2 regions of the Caulobacter sp. 1776 genome follow, and region 2 is predicted to be linked to the other one. Evidence: riboswitches for the same ligand, from Rfam matches in the RefSeq annotation. Region 2 holds a riboswitch; the other holds the start of a gene.

Region 1 (3,410 bases), on a different contig from region 2:
TGTACGAGACGTTGGCGTTGAAGTAGGCTTTGCCGGCCAGCAGCTCCGGCTTCCACTGGCCACTGAACTCGACGCCCTTGGCTTTCACCGCCCCGACGTTCTGGTAGAAGCTCTCGGTGATGCCGCCGCCGCCGGGCACCAGGGCCGCGAAGGCCTGCAGCCGGTTCTTGAACTCGGTTTGATAGGCCACGATCGAGGCGTTGAACGTGGGGTGGTTGGCGCGATAGCCCAACTCCCAGTTGGTCGAGGTCTCGGGCGCCGGCGCGGTGACCGTCGGGCTGGCGGCCGAGAAGATGTCATCGGCGCCGCGGGGCAGGGCCATGTTCTCCGAGTAGGAAGCGAACACCTGGTCGCGGCCGGTCAGGCTGTAGACCGCGCCGACCTGGGGCAGGAAGCTATCCTTCCAGTTGGCCTTCAAGATGGGGTGGCGGCTGTTGATATAGTCGTTCGGATTGCGATAACCGGCGATCTTGTAGTCGATATCGGTGGACTTGAAGCCCAGCTCGACCTTCAGCTTGGCCTCGAGCAGGGTCAGGGTGTCCTTGACGAAGAACTGCTGGGTTTCGCGCAGCGACTTGTAGTCCCGCTGGGCGTGGACCCGCTCGTTGAACAATGGCGCGCCATCGGGATTGCCGTTCTGCACGTTGTAGCGGTTCTGCGTACGATGATAGTCGTCGTTCTCCAGCCAGAGGCCGGCCTCGATCTTGTTGAAGCCCAGATGCCACGCGACCTTGGCCGTGACGCCCTGGCGGATGCCGTCGACGCCCGATAGGCCATATTGGATGCCCTTGGGCGCGGTCAGGCCCGGCACGATCAGGCGCTCGGCGTTGTAGCTGGCCAGCGAGGTCGCATAGGCCTCGGGCGAGACGCCATAGCCGCCCTTGTCTTCGTAGTAGGCTGTCGTCGTCAGGTCGAAGCTGTCGGTGATCGGCGTGTTCAGGGTCAGGCCGTAGAGGTGATCCTGCCGGCTGTTGACCGCGAACTTGTAGTACTGGGCGTAGTTCGAATTGGAGTAGGGGACCCCCGCCGTCGTTTCGGGTAGGCTGGCGGTCGGGATGTTCAGCGCCGTACCGAACGGGACCGACAAGGGAACCGCGCCAAGATAGGCGAAGGAGCGGCCCTTGCGCCCGAACACGTCTCCGGCGGCGCCATTGTACTGGGCCAGGGTGATCGACGGGCTGTCATAGTCGAAATAGTCGTTGTGGACGGTCTGGAAGCTGATGTCGCCGCCGTTGGGCAGGGCGTATCGCAGCTTGCCCTCGTAGTGTTTGCGGTCGATGTCGCCCGGGCCGCGCCACAGGTCGCCCTTGATCCACGAGCCGCTGACATAGCCCGAAAGCGGGCCATGCTCGCCCAGTTCCAGGCGCAGAAAGGTGCGGCGCAGATCGTCGCTGCCAAAGGTCTGGCTGATCGCGCCGCCGGCGTCCTTGGCCGGCGCCTGAGTGAAATAGTCGACGATCGGGCCCAGCGAGGCGTAGCTGGGCAGGGCGACGTCGCCGGCCCCGGCCGAGGCGGTCACGCGCAGCAGGTTCTCGTTGTCGACATAGCGATAGATCGGGCTGCCGCCGAACTGGTCGCTGCGGCCCATCGGGATGTTGTCGAGCAGGAAGCCGATCTGCTGGAAGTTGAAGGCGCGCACTGACACGGAGTTGCCGAACTCGTACATGCCCAGGGCGTCGTTGGCCTGAACGTTGAAGCCGGGGAGGGACTCCAGCATCTTGAGGCCGGTGATGCCCGCCGGCGCCGACAGCAAGGCTTCGCGGGTGATCGACACGGTGGCGGTGGCGTGATCGGTGCCGATCGCCACGCTGGCCTCCGATAGGCGCTTGCCGGTCACGACCAGGGTCTCGACCTCGGCCTTGTCGGCCTCCTGGGCCAGGACAGGGGTCGCGCCGCCCAAAATCGATGCGGTGAGAAGCAGCGCTCGCAAGTGGTGCGAGGCGCGCGGGTGCGTACGGAAGGTCATGGCTATCCCCAAGATTTTTCTTGACTGGGGTTAGCGTCGCCATGATGCGATGACAGGTAAATTCAGAATTTGTCGGACGGGTGTCAATATAATTTCAAAGTCAACTCAGCGCGCATACGTGGTCAATTTGTGAACACTGGCAACATACCCATCGATATTGGCAACGTATATTTCGCGAAAGTCGTGCCGACGATCGCGTGCGAAATGTAGGTCTGTTCGGAGGCGAGGGGCAGGTCAGCTTTGCATGGCGCACACTGGGGTAGGGCGCGCCAGGATGGCTCGCCTTCACACCCCCGCTGTCCTTGGCGCCTGAGAGATTCAGCGACCGCGTTCGATGCGGCGCCTTGCTCCTTCGGCGAGGGCGCGAGCGCCCTGCTTTCCAGCGTTCAGAAGCTTCTCGCGGTCCTTTTGCTTGAGCGTTTCCGGGGTGGTTTCGCCTTCAGCGCCGGGCTGGGCCCGATCTCTCCCGCGAGAGCAAGGACCAGCAGGCGGTCGCGTGGATCGGGGATCAAGCGGATTGATCCGGAGGCATCATATTCTCGGCGGGGTGCGAACGATCGCGGCGCCGGGCGCCCAATCAGGCGCCGCTGGCGTGCTTGGCATGCTCGATCAGGTTGTCATGCGACCAGGCCGCTATCTTTTGGGCCGTCTGGAAATTGTTCGGGCGTCGGTCACAGCCTCAAGGGACGCCAAGGCTTTCGCCCGGGCGCCCCTCGATCTGACCAAACTCCAAGCGTCGCTACTTCGCGACGGTCAGCCTGAAGACCATGGTGTTGCTGTACTTCTGGCCGGGGTTCAGCCGGACCGGCGCGAACTGCGGCTTGTTTGGCGCGTCGGGGAAGTGCTGCGGCTCCAGCGCGATCCCGTCGCCCTGGCGATAGATCTTGCCGCTCTTGCCGACCATGGTCCCATCGATGAAGTTGCCAGAGTAAAACTGGATGCCCGGCTGGTCGCTGAGGATCTCCAGGACGCGGCCGCTCTTCGGATCGGTCAGGCGGGCGGCCAAGCGCGGCGCGCCGCCGGCCTTGCCATTGAGGACATAGTTGTGGTCGTAGCCACGGCCGATCACCATCTGCGGATCGCGCGCGTCCCGGACCCGAGCCGCGACCGCCGTCGGCCTGCGGAAGTCGAAGGGCGTGCCGGCCACCGGCGTGATCGTTCCGGTCGGAATCAGCTCGCTGTCGACCGGCGTGTAGCCGTCGGCCGGGATGGTCAGGACATTGCCCATGGCCCCCTCGGCGACACCCTCGCCGGCCACGTTGAATAGGGCGTGGTTGGTCATGTTGACGATGGTCGGCTTGTCGGTCGTGGCGCCGTAGCTGATCGTCAGGTTGTTCTGCTCGTCCAGGGCGTAGGTCGCCGTGGCGGTCAAGGTTCCGGGATAGCCTTCCTCACCGTCCGGGCTGACATAGCCGAAAGTCACCGAGGCGGTCGGGCCGGACTT
Region 2 (3,410 bases):
GTTCGTGATCGACTGGCTGTACGGCCCCGCGCCCGCGGGGGCGGACGAGAAGGCCTGGCTGAAGGCCAAGGCCGACAAGAGCCAAGCCGACGGCCTGCGTTACGTGTCCGACGAAGACGCCCGCGCGTCCGACACGCCGCATCCGCTGGGCGCGGTGTGGGACAACGGTTCGGACCCGGTCGCCGAGCTCGACCACCTGATGGCTGTGCGCAAGATCGCTCTGGACCGCTTCGGCCTGGGCAATCTGCCGGCGGGCGCGTCGGTGGCGGACCTGCGGCGCGTCATCGTGCCGATCTATATCTTCCACCGCTACCAGGTCGACGCGACGGCCAAGCTGGTTGGCGGCGTGGACTTCACCTACGGCGCCGAGGGCGACGGCCACGAGGCCAGCAAGATCGTCCCGGCCGACCGCCAGGCCGCCGCGATCGACGCCCTGCTACGCACGCTGACGCCGTCCGCGCTCGACCTGTCCGACAAGGCGCTGGATGTCCTGACCTCGGGCCAGTCGCAGGGGACCGACCACGCCTATGAGATCGAGACGTTCGGCCAGGGCCCGGTCTTCGACCTGCCGGCTACGGCCGAGGTCGCCGCCGATCTCGTCTGGGGCGACCTGTTCGCGCCGGCGCGCCTGAACCGTCTGGTCGAGGCCAGGCGCCGCGATCCAACCCAGCCGGGCGTCGAGGGGCTGCTGGACAGAGCCCTGGCCTTCGCGGCCTTCGACGGCAAGGCGACCGGACGCCAGGCCGAACTGACCCGCCGCGCGCGCCAGCGGATGGTCGTCAACCTCGCCCAGGCCCTGGACGACAAGGGCCTGTCGCCGACCGCCGCGGCGATCATCCGCGCGCGCCTGGCCGACTGGGGCAAGAGTCTCAAGACCGCGGCCGGCGACGCGGCCGACAAGGCCCAGGCCCGCGCCCTGGCCGGGATCGTCGCCGACGAGAGCGGTGACCGCCTGGCGTCGCTGGTCGCCGACGGACGGAGCAAGCTCGTGATCCCGCCCGGTCCGCCGATCGGCGAAGACGACTGGTTCGGGGATTTCGGGCTCTAGGGTCTGGCCTCGGCTAGGGCTTTGAGATCTTTCATGAATTTCAAAGCAACAAATCCGTGTCATCCCGGAAGCCTCGCAGAGGCTATCCGGGACCCAGGGGCCAAGCGCTTTGCGGTAGCCCCTGGGGCCCGGCTCTCCACGCTTGCGCGCTCCGGCCGGGATGACACTGAATAGTTTGCTGCTTATGGAGTCCGGACCCTAGGGCGGGCAGGCCGCGCTTGACTCTGACCCGGCCCTCCCGCATGACCCCGACGACCCCAGCGGGAGACATCGGGATTCGCTCCCGAGGCCGAAGGCGCAACCGCCCCGGAAACGCTCAGGCAAAAGGACCGCGCGGGTTTAGAAACGCTGGAAAGTAGCCTCCCGCAAGGGCGGCTCGCCGAAGGAGCAAGGCCAAACCCAAACAGCAGAGGGGGGCGGCCGGAATCTCTCAGGTCCAAGGGACAGCGGGGGCGCGACCAACCGGCGGACGCCGGTCGTCTCGCCGACCCCGATTGGAGCCCGCCCCGTGTCCGACGATCTCAAGAAGACTCCCCTGTACGACGCCCACGTGGCGCTGGGCGCCCGCATGGTCCCGTTCGCGGGCTATTCCATGCCGGTGCAGTACAAGGACGGGGTGCTGAAGGAGCACCTGTGGACCCGCGAGCACGCCGGCCTGTTCGACGTCTCGCACATGGGTCAGGCCCGCATCCGCGGTGAGAACCCGGCCAAGAGCTTCGAGAAGGTCGTCTCGGCCGACTACCAGGGCCTGAAGCCCGGCAAGCAGCGCTACGGCGTGCTGTTGAATGCCGAGGGCGGAATCGTCGACGACCTGATGACCGCCCGTCCCGACGATGACGGCCTGTTCGTGGTGGTCAACGGCGCCTGCAAGGACAACGACTACGAGATCATCGCCAAGGCCCTGGCTGGCGAGGCCACGGTCACCCGTCTCGAGGACCGCGCGCTGCTGGCGCTGCAGGGCCCCGAGGCCGCCGCCGTGCTGGCCGCGCATGTTCCGGAAGCCGCCGGCATGGTGTTCATGGACACCGTGGCCCTGACCGCCTTCGGCGTCGACGCGATCCTCTCGCGCTCGGGCTATACCGGCGAGGACGGCTACGAGATCTCGGTTCCGGCCGACGCCGCCGAGCGCGTCTGGAACACCCTGCTGGCCGACGAGCGCGTCCGTCCGATCGGCCTGGGCGCTCGTGACAGCCTGCGCCTGGAGGCCGGCCTGCCGCTATACGGCCACGACCTGGACGAGACCGTCTCGCCGATCGAGGCCGGGCTGAACTTCGCTGTCGGCAAGTCGCGCCGCGAGGCCGGCGACTATCTGGGCTCGGCCCGGATCGCCAAGGAGCTGGCCGGCGAGCTGTCGCGCGTCCGCCTGAACCTGAAGGTGCTGGAAGGCGCGCCGGCCCGCGAAGGCGCCGAGATCGCCGACGAAGCAGGCAATGTGATCGGCAAGATCACCAGCGGCGGCTTCGCCCCCAGCCTGGGCTATCCCATCGCCATCGGTTTCGCCCCGCCGGCCTATGCGGCCGTGGGGACGAAGCTCAAGGTCATCGTGCGCGGCAAGCAGGCCGCCGCCGAGGTGGTCGCGACCCCGTTCGTCGCCAATCGTTACGTCCGCAAGATCTGAAAGAGGGCCAGACCAATGCGTTTCACCAAAGATCACGAGTGGGTCATCGTCCAGGGCGACGTGGCCACCGTCGGCATCACCGCCTACGCCGCCGAGCAGCTGGGCGACGTGGTGTTCGTCGAGGTTCCGGACGCCGGCAAGACCGTGAAGCAGGGCGACAGCCTGGCCGTGGTCGAGAGCGTCAAGGCCGCCTCGGACGTCTACGCTCCGGTGTCGGGCGAGGTCGTCGAGGGCAATGCCGAGCTCGGCGACGCGCCCGAGACGGTCAACGCCCTGCCGGAAAGCGGCGGTTGGTTCGCCAAGATCAAGCTGTCGAACCCGGCCGAGGTCGACGCCCTGATGGACCGCGACGCGTACGAAGCGTTCCTGGCCACTCTTTAGCTTTATCTGTCATCCCGGACGGGCGAAGGCCGATCCGGGACCGCTGGAAGCACCACGCTTTCCGAGGTCCCGGCTCTCCGCTGCGCTCCGGCCGGGATGACACGCAAATTTTGATAGGCGCCCAATGCGTTACCTCCCCCTGACCCCCGAAGACCGCGTCGAGATGCTCGGCGCGATCGGCGTCAAGTCGATCGACGACCTGTTCGTCGACGTGCCGGCCTCGGCCCGCCGCGACGGGACCGTCGACCTGCCGTTTCACGCCGGCGAGATCGAAGTCGAGCGCGAGATGGCGGGCCTGGCCCGTCGCAACCGCTCGGCGGGGGAGGGACCCTTCTTCTGCGGAGCCGGGGCCTATCGCCATCA

The links. A riboswitch is a leader RNA that binds a small molecule or an ion and turns the genes downstream of it on or off. The one in region 2 is predicted to bind glycine.
Region 1: it holds a riboswitch for glycine, as region 2 does, so the genes downstream of both, ABIC66_RS20675 (TonB-dependent receptor) here and gcvT (glycine cleavage system aminomethyltransferase GcvT) in region 2, are expected to answer to the same signal.

The regions. Positions count from the first base shown of each region.
Region 1 is NZ_JBEPMI010000008.1:3,810-7,219, reverse strand. Features, by position in the region: gene ABIC66_RS20675 (TonB-dependent receptor) at 1-1,978, opposite strand, end outside; glycine riboswitch at 2,357-2,445, opposite strand; gene ABIC66_RS20670 (aldose epimerase family protein) at 2,706-3,410, opposite strand, start outside.
Region 2 is NZ_JBEPMI010000001.1:433,004-436,413, reverse strand. Features, by position in the region: gene ABIC66_RS01880 (zinc-dependent metalloprotease) at 1-1,048, shown strand, start outside; glycine riboswitch at 1,300-1,390, shown strand; gene gcvT (glycine cleavage system aminomethyltransferase GcvT) at 1,557-2,666, shown strand; gene gcvH (glycine cleavage system protein GcvH) at 2,682-3,047, shown strand; gene gcvPA (aminomethyl-transferring glycine dehydrogenase subunit GcvPA) at 3,172-3,410, shown strand, end outside.